2 regions of the Companilactobacillus muriivasis genome follow, and region 2 is predicted to be linked to the other one. Evidence: riboswitches for the same ligand, from Rfam matches in the RefSeq annotation. Region 2 holds a riboswitch; the other holds the start of a gene.

Region 1 (10,576 bases), on a different contig from region 2:
TTCATTAGGAACAATTTCCACGAAGGCGAGGGTTCTGATATTTCTCAAGACAACTTCGGCAGCCTGATTGCCCGGATCGATTAAGACTTTAACTTTGATAATATCTTCCGCACGAATGGTGGAAATATAGCTTGGCAAGACTTGGAACAGATTTCTCGAAATCAGCTCGGCCGCATTATAAATTCCCGGAAATTCATTTTGATCGATATTGGAGAAGAAAGTATAAATATCTTTGTAAAGATCAGTATATGTCTGCTAGGAATCGCTCATATACATGGTATCCAAATGCATCAATGAATATGGTGCCATGATGTAATAGAAGACAACGTCACGTGTTACGTAGGTCATGATATGTTTCAGAGTCCGTTGATCATGGTAGACTGTCATATCGTCGTGATAGTGTTCCTTCAAGAAATCTATAAAGTGATAAACGAGCGCATAGAATTTAGGGTTAATTCTGGCGTTGGCGTTGATTGGTTGCTCAAAGGCGGTATCACTTGGTTGAAAGGCGGTCTTCCTGAATAGATTGACCAACTTATTTTCATTATCCAAAGCTTTGACGGGAACGATTGGATAATCTTCATGCGTCAAAATATCTTCGCCAAGATTTTGGTCACCAAAGACATCACTATAATATGGCAAGTCTTCGATGTAATTACGTTTGATTAAACGAATTCTCGAAATGGCCAAATAATATTTAAGTTGGAAATGCACGATAGGATTGTTGAAGGTGATCCCAGTATGTCCAATAATTTGGTCGATTGAACTCTCTTGAATTAGGCTGAATGGCCATTCTTGACCATGGTATGTGTACCAATAGACATAGTATGCCATCCAACGAATATTCTTTTCATTTCCTTTGATCTCAAGTGTCGAGTTGGAGATTTTGAGACCAAAGTTTTTTAAGAAAGCACGGAATTGTGACATCCGACGGTTGAGGGTCGATTTACTAGTAAAGTGTTCATTACTAAAACTCTCAAACGAAGGATTGGCACTGGTTAAACCATAGTTGAAAGCTTGGAAAACAATCGAATTCTTAACCAGATATAGTCGGTAGGTATCGATTGAAATCTTAGTGAAGTCAATTGACTCGATTTTAGTATCGGCGGGGTCAATATCGGGAGTGACATCAGCTAAGTCTTCCAGCAGTGCTTGGAAAATATTGTAAGTTTTCTGGTATGTAAATTCTAGTCTACTACTAATGTTGCTTAAGTTTACTTCACGAGGAGGTAATGATTTTATAACGGTAAGCATGCGGTATTTCTCGACATCTTGCTTAACTAAGAAAATTTGCTCCAACATTTGTCTTCCCCCGGTAACGTTAAATTAATTTAATAATATACGAAACACTACTTGCTACTATCTTAACATTTATTTATAATGTTTTGTAATCAGATAGAGGTGCAATCTTTATTATTAATATTTTGGAGTGCGGATAGGGTACTTTGAAAAAATATGAAAGGAAAGTTTGCCGAAATCAATTATCCCTACTTGGTAATTTGATTGGGCTATTGCTTAATAGGCAGTAGACTGTCGTGTTTCAAAACGGGCTTCGAACAACAACTTCCTGTGGTTTACTACGCTTAGCAAATCACGCACAAAATCGTGCGCAATTCGCTAAGCTAGGTAAATCCTCGGAAGTTCCCGTTGTTCTACGCCCTCTCAACGCGTTGAGCTATTGATTAATGGGATAATTATAATCCTTATTGTCGGTAGTTCCTCTGATAATAAGGATTTTTTTTATGTCCAAAAAGGGGAATGAAAGATGGAAAATAATGATGTGAATAGGTCGTTGAAGACTCGTCACTTGTCGATGATTGCGCTAGGTGGCTCAATCGGTACCGGCTTGTTCGTTGCAAGTGGTTCTTCAATTTCAACAGCTGGTCCGGGGGGTGCCTTGATAGCGTATGTGGCTATCGGTATTATGGTTTACTTCCTGATGACTAGTTTGGGAGAAATGGCAACTTATATGCCAGTTTCTGGGTCTTTTGCAACATATGCTACAAAATTTATTGATCCTGCCTTCGGTTTTGCACTAGGTTGGAATTACTGGTTCAACTGGGCGATTACTTTGGCGGTTGATCTCTCCACTATTTCTTTAGTTGTTAAGTATTGGTTCCCAGGTTTGTCGTCGTGGAAAGTCAGTTTGACGTTCATGATTGTACTCTTGATTATCAATTTCATTTCGGTTGGTTCATTTGGTGAAACAGAATATTGGTTGTCATCAATTAAAGTTACCGCCGTAATTATCTTTTTGATCTGTGGTGTTTTAACTATTATGGGTATTTTAGGCGGACATGGTTCCGTTGGACTTTCAAACTATACTTATAAACATGCTCCATTTGTTGGGGGCGTGCCGGCAATCCTAAGCGTCTTCGTTGTTGCCGGGTTCTCGTTTCAGGGGACTGAGCTAATTGGTATTACAGCCGGTGAATCAGCTACTCCTGAAAAAAGTATTCCTAAGGCTATCAAACAGGTTTTCTGGAGAATTTTATTATTCTATATTTTGTCAATCGCCGTTATTGGTGCTTTGATTCCTTATACAAGTCCTAACTTGCTAGGTTCAGGCGCTGGCGATATTGCTATCAGTCCATTTACTATCGTCTTCAAAAAAGTTGGTATTCCACTAGCTGCTGGTATCATGAACGCGGTTATCTTAACTTCAGTTATTTCAGCCGCAAACTCAGGATTGTACGCTGCTAGTCGTATGCTTTGGTCAATGAGTAAAAATGGCATGGCACCAAAGGCTTTCCAAAGAACTAATGGCCGTGGTGTTCCAGTATTTTCACTATTATTGACAGCTTTAGTCGGTGGTATTGCCCTGTTCACAAGTTTGTACGGTGATTCATTCTATGAATTGCTAGTTGCAGCTTCCGGATTAACAGGTTTTATTGCATGGTTGGGAATTGCTTTCTCACATTATCGTTTCAGAAAAGCCTACGTATATAAGGGCTATGATTTGGACGATTTGAAGTATAAAGCAAAATGGTTCCCATTCGGACCTTTATTGGCAATCGTTTTAGGTATTATTATTATCCTTGGTCAAGACGTCCGTTCAATGGTTAACTTCAACGTTGGTCGACTTTTGATCAGTTATAGTGGTTTGATTATTCTCTTCGTTTGCTGGATCTATTATAAGATTAGATATAAGACCAAGTTCATCAAGCTAGAAGATATAGATGTCAAAGCAACCAAAAATGGTGGCCACTACTAGTTGAAATTTATTAGAAATTAAATTATGATAAACAAAGAATATAAAAGCTAAGAGAGTGCCTACTCACAAAACCTTTCAGAGAGACGATGGTTGGTGTAAATCGTTATGGTTTTTATTCCAGCATTCTGGTGACGGGTAATGCCGTTCGGTTTGATCCGATAAAATCTGAAAGTGCAGTGTATTTGATATACGCTGAAACTGGGTGGTACCGCGAATGGTCGATTCGTCCCTTTATTGGGGATGATTCGGCTATTTTTTTATTTCAGAGAGCGAAGACAGGGCGGTTAGCTCCTGAGCATTTTCGTAGTTATGTGGATTGCACGCCGAACTTTGCGGGCGATGCACATAACTATGAAAAGCGGAAGGAGTTGCCCTGTCGTAGCTCGTTTTAGAGCCACTGCCTATATAATTCAGGCAAGCTTATAGAATCATAAGTAACGCATTAACAAAAAACAACAAGGGAGAGAAAAAACACATGTTAGACATCAAACTAATCAGAAAAGATCCTGATTTTATCAAGAACAAACTATCATCACGTGGCGTAACAGCTGACGAAATCGATGAATTACTTTCATACGATGAAAAACGTCGTGATTTACTTGTTCAAACTGAAACTTTAAAGAAGAAGCGTAACGATGTTTCTCAAGGTATCGCTACTAAGAAACGTAATAAAGAAGACGCTAGTGACGAAATTGCTGCTATGAAACAAGTCGGTGCTGATATCAAGAAAATCGATGCTGAACTTGAAGAAGCAGAAGGCAAAATGAACTATATCTTAGTTCGTCTACCTAACATTCCTGATGATTCAGTTCCTGTTGGCCCTGACGACAGCACAAATGTTGAAATCAGAAAAGTCGGCGCTATTCCTACAGAAGGTTTCAAGCCTCGTCATCACTGGGATATCGGTGAAGAACTAGGTATCTTGGACTTTGAACAAGCTACTAAAGTTGCTGGTTCACGTTTCGTTTACTATATCGGAATGGGTGCTCGTCTAGAACGTGCTGTTTATAACTTCATGTTGGATCAACACCAAAAGGAAGGTTACACAGAAGTAATCCCTCCATACTTGGTTAACAACAACGCCATGTTTGGTACAAGTCAATTCCCTAAGTTTACTGAAGATGTTTATACCGTTACAGTTGACGAAAATCCTTTGACATTGATTCCTACAGCCGAAGTTCCTTTGACAAACTACTTTGCTGACAAGATTTTGGATGAAAAAGATTTGCCTAAGTATGTTACAGCTTTGACACCATGCTTCCGTTCTGAAGCAGGTTCAGCTGGTCGTGATACTCGTGGTTTGATCAGAATGCACCAATTTAATAAGGTTGAAATGGTTAAAGTTTCAAAACCTGAAGAATCATACAATGAACTAGAAAAATTAACTGCTAATGCAGAAAACATTTTGAAACAATTGGGACTTCCATATCACGTTATCGTGCTTTCAAGTGGGGATGCCAGTTTCAGTTCAGCTAAGACTTATGACCTTGAAGTTTGGATGCCTGCCCAAGACAAGTATCGTGAAGTTTCAAGTTGTTCTAACTGTCTTGATTTCCAAGCTCGTCGTGCTCACATTAGATATCGTGACGAAAATGGTAAGACTAAGTTGGCTCACACATTGAATGGTTCAGGTCTTGCTGCTGGTCGTACTGTTGCCGCAATCCTTGAAAATTATCAAAACGAAGACGGTTCTGTAACTATTCCTGATGTATTGGTTCCATACATGGGTGGCGTAACAAAAATTACTAAAGAAAATGCCAAATAGTTATTGACCTCAAGTCTATAAATTGATAAAATTTAATAGTTCTGTTAAAGAGCTGTTAAATTATTCCGGTTTAGCTCAGTTGGTAGAGCACCTGACTGTTAATCAGGTTGTCGTCAGTTCGAGTCTGACAACCGGAGTTGAAAATACTTAGGATTTACCTAGGTGTCAAATAAATTACATCTAGTTTCTAGTTCATAGGAATTAGGTGTAATTTTTTTATTAAGCCGTGTTAGCTCAGTTGGTAGAGCATCGGTATCGTAAACCGGCGGTCACAGGTTCGACTCCTGCACACGGCATATTGAGTGGTTTAAAGAAAATCAAAGAAGAGCTAAAAGCTGATACAGAGGCTTTTAGCTCTTTTTGTTTTGAAGAAAAATAGAGAAATTTGAAGTTACTTTGCACAAATTTTGCACGGCACACGTATTTTGATGTTGGAATAATAACCGTGCAAAATAATTCTCGTAATCCATGCCCAACAAGGTATCCGTGAATAAAAAAATTATTTAAAAATATCTCTTGCCTTGAAGTCGACTCAAAGGTTTAGTATTTGGTTATCGAATTTCGAAGGGATGTTTTAAATATGATTAAAGATAAAGTTGTTTTAATTACAGGTGCTTCATCTGGTATTGGAGCCGCAACAGCTAAACTATTGGCAAGTAAAGGTGCAAAATTAGTTTTAGGTGCTCGTCGTGAGGACAAGCTTCAACAATTGGTTAAAGAAATTGAATCAGACGGTGGAACTGCCGTTTATCAAACAATCGATGTGACTGATGCAGAAGCTAATAAAAAAATTGTTCAATTTGCTAAGGATACTTTTGGTAAGCTGGATGTTATCTTTTTGAATGCTGGATTGATGCCTAACTCACCATTATCTGAATTGAAGACCGATGAGTGGAATAGCATGGTTGACGTTAATATCAAAGGTGTCCTCAATGGAATCGCAGCAGTTTTGCCAACATTCAAAGCACAAAAATCTGGTCATGTTATAACAACATCGTCAGTTGCTGGTCTCAAAGCCTATCCAGGTGGTGCAGTTTATGGTGCTACTAAGTGGGCTGTCCGTGATTTAATGGAAGTTTTGAGAATGGAATCTGCTCAAGAAAACAGTCATATCCGTACAGCAACAATTTATCCGGCAGCTATTAAGACTGAATTGTTATCTACTACGACTGACAAGAAAACTTTGAAGGGTGCTCAAGCTCTTTATGATGAATATGAAATTAGTCCTGAGCGTGTAGCCAATGTGATTGCTTTTGCGATTGACCAACCGGCCGATACAAATGTTAGTGAGTTTACAGTAGGTCCAACCGACCAACCATGGTAAAATGTGGTCATTATGAGAATAAAAGAAGTTTCTGCTAAATTTAATATTCCAGCTGATACATTACGTTATTGGGAACGTGAGGGTGCCATTCCTCCAGTAAGCCGCAATGAAGCAGGCTATCGAGACTATGATGAAGAAGATCTTGAATGGATTAATTTTGCCAAGTGTATGCGTGATGCTGGAGTAAGTATTGAATATTTAATCGAATATATCACGTTATTCAAACAGGGTGATGCTACGCTCGAGGCGAGAAAAGACTTGTTGCGTGAACAATTGGATACGATTGCTAAACGTCTCCATGAAATTCAGCATACTTATGATCTTATTAAAGATAAGTCTGAACACTATGAGACTCACGTTGAAGGTTATCATGGAAAGTTATTGAAGTAAGCTTTTGTGTTTCAAAAGATAAGGCAACATGATAGTATTATTTCGAAGTTACTATTAATTGATAGAATTTCACTCCGAGTGTTACTGCAATAACACTCAACTAGCATTAGTCATTTAAATTTCTCCTCTCTCATTCGATGTTTTTCCAGAAATGGCTCTCGATTGAGGGAGGGGGCTTTTTTATGCGCACAACAAATTATACTTTGATTCGATTATTCATTACACTAATACGAAAGAGGTCTTTATTATGAAAATGCCTGCATATAATTTAAAACAGCCACTATCTAAAAATGACTTGATTAAATCTACATCGAAAAAAGATTTTGCAAAGAAATTATTTAATGATAAAGATGAGATTAAAAAGAATACAAACGAAATTCTAAATAATCCGAAAATTTCATCTGTAGTAAAAAGACTCTCAAAAATTTAATTATTTGAAATTTACCTAATTCTATTATTTGTAGGATTAGGTCTTTTTATTTTTTGAAATGATAATTGAACAATCACTAACTCTAAAATTCGAACAAAAAAGCCACCCACAAGTGGATAGCTAATTGTTTTAAGTTCGTTTTAAGTTCATCAATACCATCGATATTATGACATAGCCAGTGAATCATTGATTGGGCCTGATGGTTATCAATCGTGCTTGAATCAAAGTTTATAACTTACGAAAGATTGGCAAACTCTTCCATTATGTCCTCCATGGAAACGGTCTTCTTGTCGTCTTTAATCCAACGTTTGTGGGCTAAGTCAGCAGTTTGCCGATCGTATTCATCTTCCAGTTTTTTATTCGCAAAACTTTGATCCAAAATAGGCCTAATATCGTCAAAATATAAGCATCAGTGCGATTTATAATTTATTGTTGCATTTATCAAATAATAGATTATCTAAATTTAGTTGATTTTTAGGAAATACAGTTCGAATACATGAAATAGTTTGGCAATGCTGTTATAATGTACTTGCTAATGGTTATAGATACATTTTAGATAATGAAATATGATACAAACTCCCAGGAGAAACGCGTAGCGTTTCTCTTTTTTCTTGTCCTCAAAGGGTTTAACTAGAAGTTGAAGTAGCTTTATACTTAGTCCAGTAGGTAAAATATATTTGATGATTTTTCGTATGACGTGGATCATCAAAGTAGAATTTGTCATAAGTTTAAATAAAAATAGTTTTCTTTATGAATGATTGGCACAGATTAACACAATTTAGTCATATTTATAAAGATACCTTTTTATAAAGTGATTTTAAGTAATTATGTTAAGATTAATATCGTCTTGTATAAATTAATTTATATTAACGAAAGGACATCTGTGAATATACGGGTGATTGGTATTTTTTAATTGATAAATACACGTAAAATTGAGCGCAATTTATTGGTAGCCAGCGCCACGTTAGTCGGTTTGAGTGCTGGTATGATGGCGGAAACCAATGTTAAAGCGGATCCAACATCCGGTTCAGGTAATAAAGCAGTCGTTGTTGCAGATGATCCAGATAAAGAAGTTGTCGAGGATGATTCTGAAAGTGATAGTACTTCAGGCGATTCCGATGATTCTTCTAGCGTTGGTAAACAAACTGGTGATTCTGTTGAGTCAAAGACTGAGGATGAAAGTACATCTGATACTCAAGCTGGAAATACTGTTGGTGGTAATTCAGATACCCAAGATAAAAGTGTTTCAGAGTCTGATACTGGGGATGAAGAATCTGGAGATGATTCTGATGCCGCAATGGATAAGGGCTCTCAAGAAGAGAATTCAACTTTGGATGTCACGAAGACTGATGATACTGATAAATCAATTGATGTAGCGGATAACAAAGTCCAAGAGGATACTGACGAAACATCTGATTTCAGCTTTAGCAAAGATGCTAATGGTTATTACACTGTAACTGGATATACCGGTGCGGCTCAAAAGGCTGCTAATGGTGGAGTTGCTCCCAAGTATTCAACGGATATTACGATTCCGGATACTTACAATGGGCAACCAGTTATCGCAATTGGTGATAATGCTTTTAATAATGACGGCAGTAGCAATGATAACTTGTCGATCGTGGACGGCTTGACTTCGGTTACTCTGGGTAATAATTTGCAGTGGATTTCACAGGGTGCTTTTAAAGGGAACAAGTTGACTTCAGTTAGTTTTCCCAATGGTATTTGGTCGATTGGTGATAATGCGTTTGAGGATAACAGGTTGACGGATGTTGATTTGAATCAGGTTGCTCAAATTAATGATTCTGCTTTTAAAGATAATGATATTGATAAATTAGTTATTCCTGATAAAACAACTGATATTGCCAATGAAGCTTTTGAAAATAATCAAATAACTGAATTAACTTTGGGTAAAAGTCTTAAAAATATTAATACTTCAGTTTTTGAAAATAATCAAATTGGTGGAGTCATAACATTACCTGAGAATCTAACAGGATTAGGAGACCATGCGTTTACTAATAACAAAATCACAGGAGTTAACTTTAATGATAAGTTGACGGTACTTAATACTGGGGTTTTCGAGAATAACGAAATTACTGATCAACTGACATTGCCTGATCAGATAGTACAAATGGGTGATCATGCTTTTGCCAACAATAAAATTACTGGTCTGAAATTGAATAATAAGATAACAGTGCTAAATACTGGAGTTTTTGAAAATAACGAAATTACTGGTGAATTGACGTTACCAGACCAGATATCACAAATGGGTGACCAAGCGTTTGCTAATAATAAACTTACTAGTGTAAAGTTAAGCAATTCGCTAACTAGATTGAATACTGCAGTTTTTGAAAATAATGATTTGCAGGGTACTTTGACGTTGCCAGATAATATAAATTATATTGGTGACAATTCGTTTTCTAATAATAAACTTACTGGTTTAGTAATAAATTCTAAGGCCATAACGATTGGTACATCTTCATTTCAGGACAATAAATTGGCCAATACATTAGTTGTTCCAGCGAGTGTGACTAATGTTGGTGAAAGGGCATTTGAAGGTAATAGTTTAACTAGAGTAGATTTCAATGGCCATCTTGATAATTTAGGTAATGATGCTTTTAAAGGCAATGATTTACAAATTATTAATAATAGTAAAAATATCAGTACGATTGGTGATGGGGCGTTCGCTGATCAAGGCGGTTTACAAGTAGATTCATATGCGACTTATACACAGGCATTGGGGATCAAAACAGCAATCGAGAAAAAGCTAAATTTGGTGGACAAAGATTTAGCAGGATTAAATTTTTCGCTTGATGGGACTCAACTAACCTATAATGAATATTACGATGCATTAACTCTTCCAGAAAAATATCAGGGAGAAAACGTAACGATTGAAGTTACTATGAATTCTGGCGGTCAAGATACTGGCTGGTATGGAATTAATAGACTTGAACTTCATCTCACCAAGGAAATGGTCACAGCTGATGTCACGATTCCAAGTAATTTGGCCACTAATCCCGTTGTAAAAGGCGTTACTGGTCAAGTCGGCACACATGTAAAAGTTGATGTCCCTGAAGTCGACGGATATGATTCATTTGAACCAACTCAAGTTGATGCAATAGTAAATGACGATACAATCGCGACTACCGATCAGGTAACGTATACTAAAAAAGCTCCAAGTACTAGCGGAGACACTGATAAGCCGGATTCTGGCGAACCGACAAAGCCCATTAAGCCTGATAAACCAGATAATCCAGAAACACCGGACAAACCAGGCAATCCATCAACTCCAGTTGAACCAAGTAATCCAGGTACTGGCTCAGATGATGGTAGTAAAACTGAGCCAACTGAGCCTACAAATCCAGTTAAACCTGTTGATCCGACAACACCAACAGAACCATCTACACCAAGTGAACCTTCAGGCAATCCAGATAACTCGGGGAGCTCTGACAATTC
Region 2 (10,576 bases):
AGTTCGAGTCTGACAACCGGAGTTTTTTTTTATCTTGGAGAGTTGTCCGAGTGGTTGAAGGAGCATGATTGGAAATCATGTATACGAGTATTGACTTGTATCAGGGGTTCGAACCCCCTACTCTCCGTAAACTCTAATTCAAAAGGGTAATATAACACTTAAAAAAGGATTCATATCATTCGATATGAATCCTTTTTTGTTACGATTAATCATTTTTATGATCTTGTGATTGTGACCATGGAGATGTGTGCAACATCCAATTGATACCATATTTATCAGTGAAACCACCCATTTTGCCACCCCAGAATTGTTCTTCAAAGGGCATAGTGATTTCAACTTGACCAGATTCTTCGAGATGTTTGTAAAAATCGTCAGCAGCTTTAACACTTTCGGAATCTTCATTATTGATATCTAACATTAATGAGATTTGACCACTTGGTTCAGCATTACCGCTGAAGGCATCAGAACATTCAATTTTCATACCGAGAATAGTAAAACCAGCATGCATAGTTAAATCCTCTAGGTTCACATCTTCAGGAATACCAAATTGCTTAGCTTGTTCAAGTTGTGGACTAATACGATAGACTTCAGTCGCTCCAAAGACATCTTGATAGTACTCTATAGCTTCCTTAGCACTATTAAATGCTAGGTAAGGGTAGATTTGTGATTGCATCGGAATCATCTCCAGATTTGATTTTATGATCAAATTGTACCAGTTATAGTGTTAGATATATATAATTTTACTCAGAAACTATGAATTAAATTTGATCTAAAAATTGTTGTTAAAAAATAAAAAAAGTCGTATACAAATTTACAATATGTATGCTATAATTATTTTTGTTGAGTTATTGACATGCGCCTATAGCGCAATTGGATAGAGTGTCTGACTACGAATCAGAAGGTTGTAGGTTCGACTCCTACTAGGCGCACTAATTTGAAAGACTTATGAGTTTATCTCATAGGTCTTTTTTTTTATGCAAAAAATAGGCATCATCTAAATGATGTCTATTATGAAGTTACTGCGAAATACTTTCTACGAATGCTTGGTAATCTTTCTCTTCACCAGTTTCAGCAACGTCGATGTCATTGAGATTGTTGTTGTGAAGGTTGAATTCACTGACTTCAAGTGTATGAGTGAATGTAGCATTACCAATCAATCTTAATTTGCTGTTTTCCTTAACTGGATTCAAAGTAATCTTAGTTTTAACCATGCCACCAGGATTATAAACGCTGATTTCTTTATCAGGGTCGAATTTATCTGGGTGCAACATCGCAAAGGCAAGGCTGGTAGCTGACATACCGGTACCACAGGCATTGGTAAAGCCAACTCCACGTTCGTATGTCTGGACAAATATTTTATTAGTGTCGAGAATCTGACTGAAACTGACATTAACACCTTCAGGGAAGTATTCGTTCTTGCCATTAAGTTTCTGACCTAGGTCGCCTAATTCTAATTGACTGACTTCAGGTACAAAGCTGATTAGATGAGGATTAGGTACCGCTATAGCGGTAAAACTTTGGTCTGGTAGAAATTCAGGTACCATCATATCGATCATTTCATCATTTTGCTTATAAGAGAAAGGTAGATCGGTTTTTTGAAAAGAGATTGGTGAGATTTCAACACTGAATGCTGGAACGCCGTTATAAAGATCTGGAGCCTTTTCTACATCAAGGTCTGATTCCATTGTTTCAATTTTAAAATTATCTAGCTGATATTTCTCAGATAGGTAACGACTGACTGTTCTCAAGCCATTGCCACACATCTTAGCTTCACTACCATCGGCATTGATAACACGCATCTTGCCAAGGCAGTTTTCACTTGTATCAATGACTAGTAATCCGTCAGCTCCACCGAGAACATTGTCACAGAAGTTAATTGCGACAGCTTTTAATTCATCATCATTCAAAGGTGTTTCGAGTAGAGTTTGATCTAAGATAAAAAACTTATTTTCTGAACCATGTACTTTGAGTAATTTTACCAAATTGTTCACCTCATTATTAATCGAAGAATGTCTTATAAATTTGTTTAACTGCATCGTCAGCATCCGACTCTTGAATTCCAATCATGATGGAAATGCGTGATGCACCTTGGTTGATCATGTGAATAGCAATATTATTGTTAGTCAATGAATCAATGATTTGACCGAGTGTATTGACGTTATGAGCGATACCTTCACCAACTACCATAATAATTGCATAATCGTCGATCCATTCCAAATAATCAGGCTGGAGGACTTCTTTAACATCGTGGCAAAGGTGTTTAATAGTTGTTTTATCAAGCTTAGTTCGGTCAAAAATAACGGTTAGGTCATCAATTCCGGAAGGCATGTGTTCATAAGAAATATTATATTTATAAAAGATTTTCAGTAGTTTTAGGGTAAAGCCGACTTCTTTATTCAACAAGTAGCGATGAATGTACAAGGCCGAGAATCGTTTAGAACAAGCAATTCCTGTAATTTGATTAGAAGGATTGAAAAGAAATTGTTCTGGAACGATTAGAGTTCCCTCGGCACTAGGATTGTTAGTATTTTTGACGTTAACAGGAACTTGGCCTTTAATAGCGGGAATAATAGCTTCATCTTGAAAGACTGAGAAACCAGCATATGAAAGTTCGCGCATTTCACGATATGACATCTTCTTGATTGCTTGTGGATGCTTGACTACGTGATTGTTGGCGACGTAAATAGCATCGACGTCAGTAAAGTTCTCGTATAAGTCAGCATGCAATCCGCGACTCAATAGTGCACCAGTGATATCGGAACCACCACGAGAAAAGGTATAAATATTACCATCTTGGCTGTAACCAAAGAATCCTGGGAAAACGGCTTTGGTATCATCAGGTAATTCGAGTTTATCCAAATTAAGATAAGTTTCTGGTGAAATATCAGCGTCGTTTGGTTGACCATGAACGATAATACCAGCATCTTTTGGATCAACAAAAATTGATTTGATACCTTTAGCATTTAGGACTTCATTTAGAAGAATAGCATTGAGAAATTCTCCATGAGCTTTAAAAGCTGCCATTAGATATTCATCATCAACGAACTTAGTAGTAGCAAGATTAACTAATTTTTCTTTTAGAAGTTTGATAACTGAATCATCAAGTTTAAAATAGTCGCTTATTTCACGGTATCTTGAGATAATCTCTTTGACAATATTAGTATGATCCACATTTTCTATAACTGCGGTAGCGTACTCAATTAATAAATCAGTAACTTTGGTATCACCAGAAAAACGTTTTCCAGGAGCGGAAGTAACAATAACTTTCCTTTCAAAATCATCATTTACGATATTGATGACCTTCTCAAACTGTTCTCCGGTGGCGAGGGAACTACCCCCAAACTTGACGACCTTCATACAATACACCTCTAAAATTAAATTGTTTTTAATGATGAGTGTATCATTTTTCGTTGTTATGACAAGAAAAAATTACTTTTTATTTATAAAAATGAGAAATTTACTAATATTACTTGACGAATTATGAGCACTGTTATAATCTTATACCAACAAAAGAGGTCGCAATTGACATTAGTAAATGAGGGAGCTTCTGTAAAAGCTGTGAACTTATTGAAAGGGAAGATTGCCGAAGCACTAAATTTTACAGAATTTAGCAAGCTGGGGCGTATTAATAAGAGAATACGAACTGTCGTGGCTATTGGTAGGTCACGTTGAGCTTATGACAAAATTGATGCAGATTATTGATGGGTCTCTTTGTTATTAAGCAAAGAGGCTTTTTTATTTGGTAAAAGGAGAAAATATTATGATTACAGATGATTTAACGAGCAAGAATGGACATTTAATGATAGGCGGAGTCGACAGTGTTGATTTAGCCAAGAAATATGGCACTCCACTATATGTATTCGATGTTTCCCAGATCCGTAGCCAAATAAGAAAATTCAAATCAGCTTTTGAAGATGCTGGTTTGAAGTATCAAGTCAGTTATGCCAGTAAGGCATTTGCAGTCAAAGCAATTTATCAAGTTATGAAACAAGAAGATGTTCATATCGATGTTGTTTCTGGTGGCGAGTTACATACCGCATTGGCAGCCGGTTTTCCTAGTGAAAAAATCAGTTTTCACGGTAACAACAAGTCATTTGACGAATTAGTCATGGCCGTTCAAAATCATGTCGGTGTAATTATGTTAGATAATTTCCACGAAATTGAAATGTTATCACGTATTTTAAAAACAGACGACGAAAAAATTAACGTTATGTTGCGATTGACCCCTGGAATTTCAGCTCACACTCACAAGTATGATCAAACCGGTCAAACTGATAGCAAATTTGGATTCGATGTTGAATCTGGACAAGCTAAAGAGGCCATGAAACAGGTTTTGGATGATCCTAATATGAATCTTTTAGGAATTCATGCTCATATCGGTTCACAAATCTTTGGAACACAAGGTTTTGTCATGTTAGCTCAAAAGATGATTGCCATTTCCAAGGATTTTCAAAAGGAATTCAATTATTGGCCTGAAGTAATCAATCTTGGTGGTGGTTTTGGAATTAGTTATAACGAAGATGATGATCCAATTACTGCTAATGAATTTATCAAACAAATTGCCGATGAGTTGAAACAGAATTGCGACAATGTTCCGGAAATTTGGATAGAACCTGGTCGTTCAATTGTTGGACCTGCTGGTTATACGCTTTATGAAATCGGTTCTCGTAAGGATATTCCTAATTTGACACCTTATGTTTCCGTTGATGGTGGTATGGGCGACAACATTCGTCCAGCATTGTATCAAGCTAAATATGAAGCAGTCGTTGCTAACAAGATGGGTGAACCAATTGTTGAAACAGCTCACATTGCTGGTAAGTATTGCGAATCAGGCGACATCATGATTGACCAACAACCACTTCCAAAAACAGCACCTGGCGATATCTTAGCTGTACTTGATACTGGTGCTTATGGATATTCGATGGCAATGAATTATAACCGCAATCCTAGACCGGCAGTTGTCTTTGTTGAAAATGGTCAGGACAAATTGGTTGTTAAACGTGAAACTTATCAAGATTTAACTAGTTTAGACTTGGATTATTAATTGGAGGAAATTTTAATGACAAAAATGGATGCACAAGAAATTATCAATTATATAGGAAACTCAAAGAAATCTACGCCCGTAAAAGTTTACTTACAAGGGGATGTTTCCCACATTGAATTTCCTTCTGAAATCAAAGTTTTCAAGAGTAACGACTTAGCAATTATTATCGGTGACTTCAAAGTGATCGAACCAATTTTGAAAGCTAATTCATTAACTGATTATTATGTTGAAGCAAATGGTCAAAATACTGGCGTACCAATGTTAGATACTAAGCACATCAATGCTCGAATCGAACCAGGTGCCATTATTCGTGACCGTGTTGAAATTGGTGATAACGCCGTTATAATGATGGGTGCTGTAATCAATATTGGTGCTGAAATTGGTGCTAAGACAATGATTGATATGGGTGCCGTACTTGGTGGTCGTGCTATCGTTGGTGAAAATTCACATATCGGTGCTAATGCCGTTTTGGCCGGAGTAGTTGAACCTGCTTCAGCTCAACCAGTTCGGATCGGAAATAACGTAATCGTGGGTGCCAACGCCGTTGTCCTTGAAGGTGTTCAAGTTGGCGATGATGCTGTTGTCGGTGCCGGAGCTATTGTTACTAAAGATGTGGCTGCCGGAACTGTTGTTGCCGGAGTTCCTGCTAAAATTCTTAAAGTTAAAGATCAGAAAACGACTGATAAAACTCAAATTGAGAGTACTTTAAGGAAGTTGTAATTATGACATTATCAAGTGAACAATTGATTCAGATCAGACGACATTTACATTCCATTCCGGAATTAGCAATGCACGAGGTTAAGACACATGCTTATGTGTTGCAAGTGATTCAATCATTTTCTCAGACTAATTTGGAAATTAAAGAGCTACCAGAATTACCAACTGCTCTGTTGGTGTTAGTCAAGGGTTCGAACCCACAAAGAAATATCGGTTATCGTTGCGACATGGATGCATTACCTGTGACAGAAATACATGAATCAAGTTATAAATCAACTAATCCTGGGGTGATGCATGCCTGTGGTCACGATTTGCATACGACTGTGGCGTTGGGAATTTTGAATTATTTTAGTGAACATCAACCTAAAGACAATTTAGTATTCTTCTTTCAACCAGCCGAGGAAAGTGAAAGTGGCGGCAAGGTTGCCTATGATTTAGGAGCTTTCAGTGGTGATTTTCATGTTGATGAATTTTATGGCTTGCACGATAATCCACTTTTGAAAACTGGTGTGATTGGTTGTCGCATGGGTACATTATTTGCTGGTACGACCGAGGTTAATATCACGATTCATGGTAAGAGCGGTCATGCGGCGTATCCACATTTAGCTAATGATGCGATTGTGATTGCAGCTAATTTTATTAATCAAGTTCAGACAGTGATTTCACGTAGTATTGATCCAATTAAATGTGGTGTGATCACGTTTGGCAAGATGGATGCTGGTGTGATTAGAAATGTCATTGCTGGCGAAGCTCGGATTGAGGGAACTATTCGTGGGTTGACACAAGAAATGATTGAATTTATTCGTCAACGCATTTCAGAGCTTGCTGAAGGGTTGGAAAAATCATTCAATTGTCAGATTGACGTTGATTATAATCAGGGCGGTTATTACCCCGTGGAAAACAATCCTAAATTGACTAAAAGATTTATTAACTATATGAAAGAAAATAAAAATGTTAGTTTTGAAGAAACTGAACCAAAGATGACTGGTGAAGATTTTGGTTACTTAATCAATAAGATTCCCGGAACGATGTTTTGGCTAGGCGTCGAAAGTAAAGGTGCTCTCCATTCAGCAGATTTTCTACCGAATGAAGCAGCAATTCAAAAAGGTATTGAGGCGATGGTTGGTTTCTTAGGCTATCGGATGAATTTGGAGGAAGAGTAATGGATGACGAAATTGATTTAATGACAGCAATCATTACACCATTTGATGATAATGATCAGATTGATTATGCAGCGTTGGAGAAGTTGACTGAACACTTGTTGGCAACTGGTTCAAAAGGATTTGTAATCGGTGGAACAACTGGTGAAACACCAACTTTAACTGAAACTGAGAAGTTGGATCTGTATCAAAATTTCGTCAAAATCGTTAACGGACGAGCTCCAATTATTGCCGGTGCCGGTAGTAACAATACTGCGGGAACAATTGATTTTATCCACAAGTTGGCAAAAATCGATGGGATTGATATGGCTTTAGTCGTAGTGCCTTATTACAACAAACCAAATCAACGCGGGATGATTGCTCACTTTGAAACTGTTGCCGAAAATTCACCATTGCCAATTATGATTTATAACATTCCTGGTCGGACAGGAGTTTTGATGGAAAAGGAAACTGTTGTCCAACTATCGAAGAATCGCAATATTTATGGCGTTAAGCAATGTAACACGATGGAAGATTTGGAATACATCGTTGAACATACTGCTGATGATTTCGCTGTCTTTAGTGGTGAGGATTCTCAAGCTCTATTTGCTAAAGTTATCGGTGCTAATGGTGTTATCTCAGTCGCATCACATATTTATGGCGATGAAATGACTGAAATGTTCAAGTCGTTGGATGAAGGTAATTATCAAATTGCTGGTAAAATTCAACGTCAATTGACACCAAAGATGGCCGCATTGTTTATGTATCCATCACCATCACCAGTCAAAGCAGCTTTGAATCGAGCAGGTTATCAAGTTGGTAGTTGCCGTTTGCCAATCTTGCCATTAAATAAAGCAGAACAAGATAAATTATTTAAAATCTTAGATGTTTAGGGAGTTTTTTGATGATAAAAGTTATAATTTCAGGTTTCAGTGGTTCAATGGGCCAAAAAGCTATCAAAATGGTCGCTGATTCAGATGACATGGAGTTGGTTGCTGGATTTAATCCAATCGTGACTGATTTGAATCCAAAAACTTACGGTTTAGCTGAAAATGTGAAAATTTTTAATAAACTAACTGATATCGATGTTGAAGCAGATATTTGGATCGACTTTTCAATTCCGAGTGCCGTTTTCGACAATACAAAATTTGCGATTGAACATGGAATTCGCCCGGTCATTGGGACAAGTGGGATGAGTGAAGAGCAGACAGCTGAATTGAAAAAATTAGCAGATGCTAAACATCTTGGTGGAATCATTGCTTCTAATTTTGGTTTGTCAGCAGTTTTGATGATGAAGTTTGCTCAAGTAGCGGCCAAGTATTTTGAAGAATCTGAAATCGTTGAAAAACACCACGAAGACAAGCTAGATGCACCATCAGGAACAGCTTTAAACACAGCTAGATTGATTTATGAGGCACGTGGACACAATCAACCAAAACACAGCGATGATGACCCTATGGGCACAAGAGGCGGCGATTATCATGGCACAAAAATCCATGCATTGCGTCTACCAGGCTTTGTAGCTGATGAAGAAGTTATCTTTGGCGGAGTAGGTGAAACACTAACTATTTCTCAGAGTACAACCGATCGTCAGAGCTTTATGACTGGCGTTAAGTTAGCTGTTCATGAAGTTATGAAACAAGATGAATTGGTAATTGGTTTGGAACAAATTATCTAACGTGTAGTGGTAGTTTGCCGTTTCCAAAGCTGAGAGTATTCATTTGCTGCGCGGCACGGTTCGAGCCTCGGTTGAAGCCTTACCAAAAACCGGTAAGTCTCCAACACGTCCGGTGGTGTAATTGCTAAAGCAATAACGCCACTTTCGCGGCCAATGAATACTCTCAGCTCTTCCAACTAATTTATTTTTTCTATTGATGAATAATCGAGTGAATCGTTACATTGGCTGTGAATTTAAAGTAATGTCGGATAATGAGTCAGAAGAGATGTCATAGGAAATTATTGCTATATATCAGACGTAGTTAGCTGCAATAGTGGGTAATACTAGAGCAACCAAAATGAGAATAGCCGGATGATACCAGAAAATTGTACCAGCAGTGAAGGTGGCGTTATGGCTTTAGCCATTACACCACGGACGACTTTGGAGACTTGCCGAACTATGGCAAGGCTTCAAATCGAGGTCTGAGACCGAACTCTGGCTCGGACTGGTCCTCACAGCAGGTATCGATTTTCTGGTCTCATCCGGCGGTAGTGAACCCAAACATTAAGAAAAATATTAAAAAGATTACAAAAAATCTAATAATTTAGTCAGATTTGTTATATTATTAAACTACATTAATTTTTAAGGAGTGTTGAAGGATGCCAGAATTAGATTCGTCAGTAAAAAATGTAGTAAATGAAACGATTGCCCCAATGGGTAGATCAATGATCAGAGAGTTTGCGGAGAAATTTGCAAAAATCCCTGGGTTAGTAAAATTAACGCTTGGTGAACCAAACTTTAACGTTCCTGAACACGTTAAGGATGCTGCCATTGAAAGTATCAAAGAAAATGAATCTCACTACTCAGACCAAAAAGGTTTCTTGAGTTTGAGAGAAGCCATTTCTGGATACTTGGACAAGCAATTTGATCTTAAATATGATCCGGAAACAGAAATCATTGTAACAATTGGTGCTACAGAGGCAATCTTTGATTCACTTGCTGCTATCATCAATCCTGGTGACAAGGTAATCATTCCTACACCAACATTTGCTTTGTACATTCCAATCGTTAAGATTCTTGGCGGTGTACCTGTACAAGTTGATACAACCGATGATGGTTTCTGTATGACTGGTAAGCATTTGGAAGAAGTTATCCAAGCAGAAGGTCCTGATAAAGTTAAAGCTATGATGCTTAACTTCCCAGGTAACCCAACTGGATTCGTTTACTCAAAGGAACAATTACAAGAAATCGTTGATGTCGTTAAAGATAAGAATATGTTTGTTATTTCTGATGAAATCTACGCTGAATTAACTTATGGTCACAAGCACTTGTCACTAGCTAAGTTGATGCCTGGTAAGACTATTTTAATTAATGGTTTATCAAAATCACACGCTATGACGGGTTACCGTATCGGTTATATTGCCGGTCCTAAAGACTTTGTTGAAGAAGCTAACAAGATGCACGCCTTTACCGTTACAGCTCCTTCAAACCCAGCTCAATTTGCTGCCGAAGAAGCCTTGAAGAATGGGATTGATGATCCAATTGCTATGCGTAAAATTTATCAAGAACGTCGTGATTACTTAGTTGGTGAATTGAATGACATGGGTTACGAAACAATCTTGCCAGAAGGTGCATTCTACACATTCTCTAAGATTCCTGCTAAGTACAACTTGGATTCAATTGAATTCGCTAATAAATTAGCTGAAGAAGGACTTGTTGGTGTTACACCAGGAGTTGCTTTTGGTAAAGGTGGCGAAGGTCACTTCAGAATTTCATATGCTGCTTCAATGGAAGATATTCAAGAAGCTATGAAACGTTTGAGAAAGTTTACTGATAATTTATAAATAATAGTTAAGGGATGGATTTTTATGAGTGGATATACAGTAGCAATTTTAGGTGCCACAGGTGCCGTTGGAACACGTTTAATTCAACAATTGGAACAGTCAACTATTCCAGTAAGTAAAATCAAGTTGTTGGCTTCATATCGTTCTGCAGGTAAGAAACTACAATTTAAAGGTC

Evidence for each region. Region 2 has a riboswitch for lysine ahead of lysA (diaminopimelate decarboxylase). Riboswitches for the same ligand answer to the same signal wherever they lie in the genome.
Region 1: another riboswitch for lysine. It lies ahead of AAA923_RS11070 (amino acid permease); the one in region 2 lies ahead of lysA (diaminopimelate decarboxylase).

The regions. Positions count from the first base shown of each region.
Region 1 covers NZ_BTTQ01000011.1:13,825-24,400, forward strand. The annotation lists gene AAA923_RS11060 (hypothetical protein) at 1-138, opposite strand, end outside; gene AAA923_RS11065 (helix-turn-helix domain-containing protein) at 256-1,302, opposite strand; lysine riboswitch at 1,389-1,560, shown strand; gene AAA923_RS11070 (amino acid permease) at 1,766-3,214, shown strand; gene serS (serine--tRNA ligase) at 3,690-4,979, shown strand; tRNA gene AAA923_RS11080 (tRNA-Asn) at 5,044-5,116, shown strand; tRNA gene AAA923_RS11085 (tRNA-Thr) at 5,203-5,275, shown strand; gene AAA923_RS11090 (SDR family oxidoreductase) at 5,560-6,303, shown strand; gene AAA923_RS11095 (MerR family transcriptional regulator) at 6,316-6,693, shown strand; gene AAA923_RS11100 (hypothetical protein) at 6,941-7,123, shown strand; gene AAA923_RS12345 (DUF6290 family protein) at 7,359-7,502, opposite strand; gene AAA923_RS11105 (leucine-rich repeat protein) at 8,037-10,576, shown strand, end outside.
Region 2 covers NZ_BTTQ01000001.1:357-10,932, forward strand. The annotation lists tRNA gene AAA923_RS00015 (tRNA-Asn) at 1-22, shown strand, start outside; tRNA gene AAA923_RS00020 (tRNA-Ser) at 37-127, shown strand; gene AAA923_RS00025 (VOC family protein) at 206-673, opposite strand; tRNA gene AAA923_RS00030 (tRNA-Arg) at 856-929, shown strand; gene dapF (diaminopimelate epimerase) at 1,017-1,982, opposite strand; gene AAA923_RS00040 (aspartate kinase) at 1,999-3,357, opposite strand; lysine riboswitch at 3,503-3,684, shown strand; gene lysA (diaminopimelate decarboxylase) at 3,761-5,044, shown strand; gene dapD (2,3,4,5-tetrahydropyridine-2,6-dicarboxylate N-acetyltransferase) at 5,060-5,764, shown strand; gene AAA923_RS00055 (N-acetyldiaminopimelate deacetylase) at 5,767-6,924, shown strand; gene dapA (4-hydroxy-tetrahydrodipicolinate synthase) at 6,924-7,793, shown strand; gene dapB (4-hydroxy-tetrahydrodipicolinate reductase) at 7,805-8,578, shown strand; gene AAA923_RS00070 (aminotransferase class I/II-fold pyridoxal phosphate-dependent enzyme) at 9,217-10,401, shown strand; gene AAA923_RS00075 (aspartate-semialdehyde dehydrogenase) at 10,426-10,576, shown strand, end outside.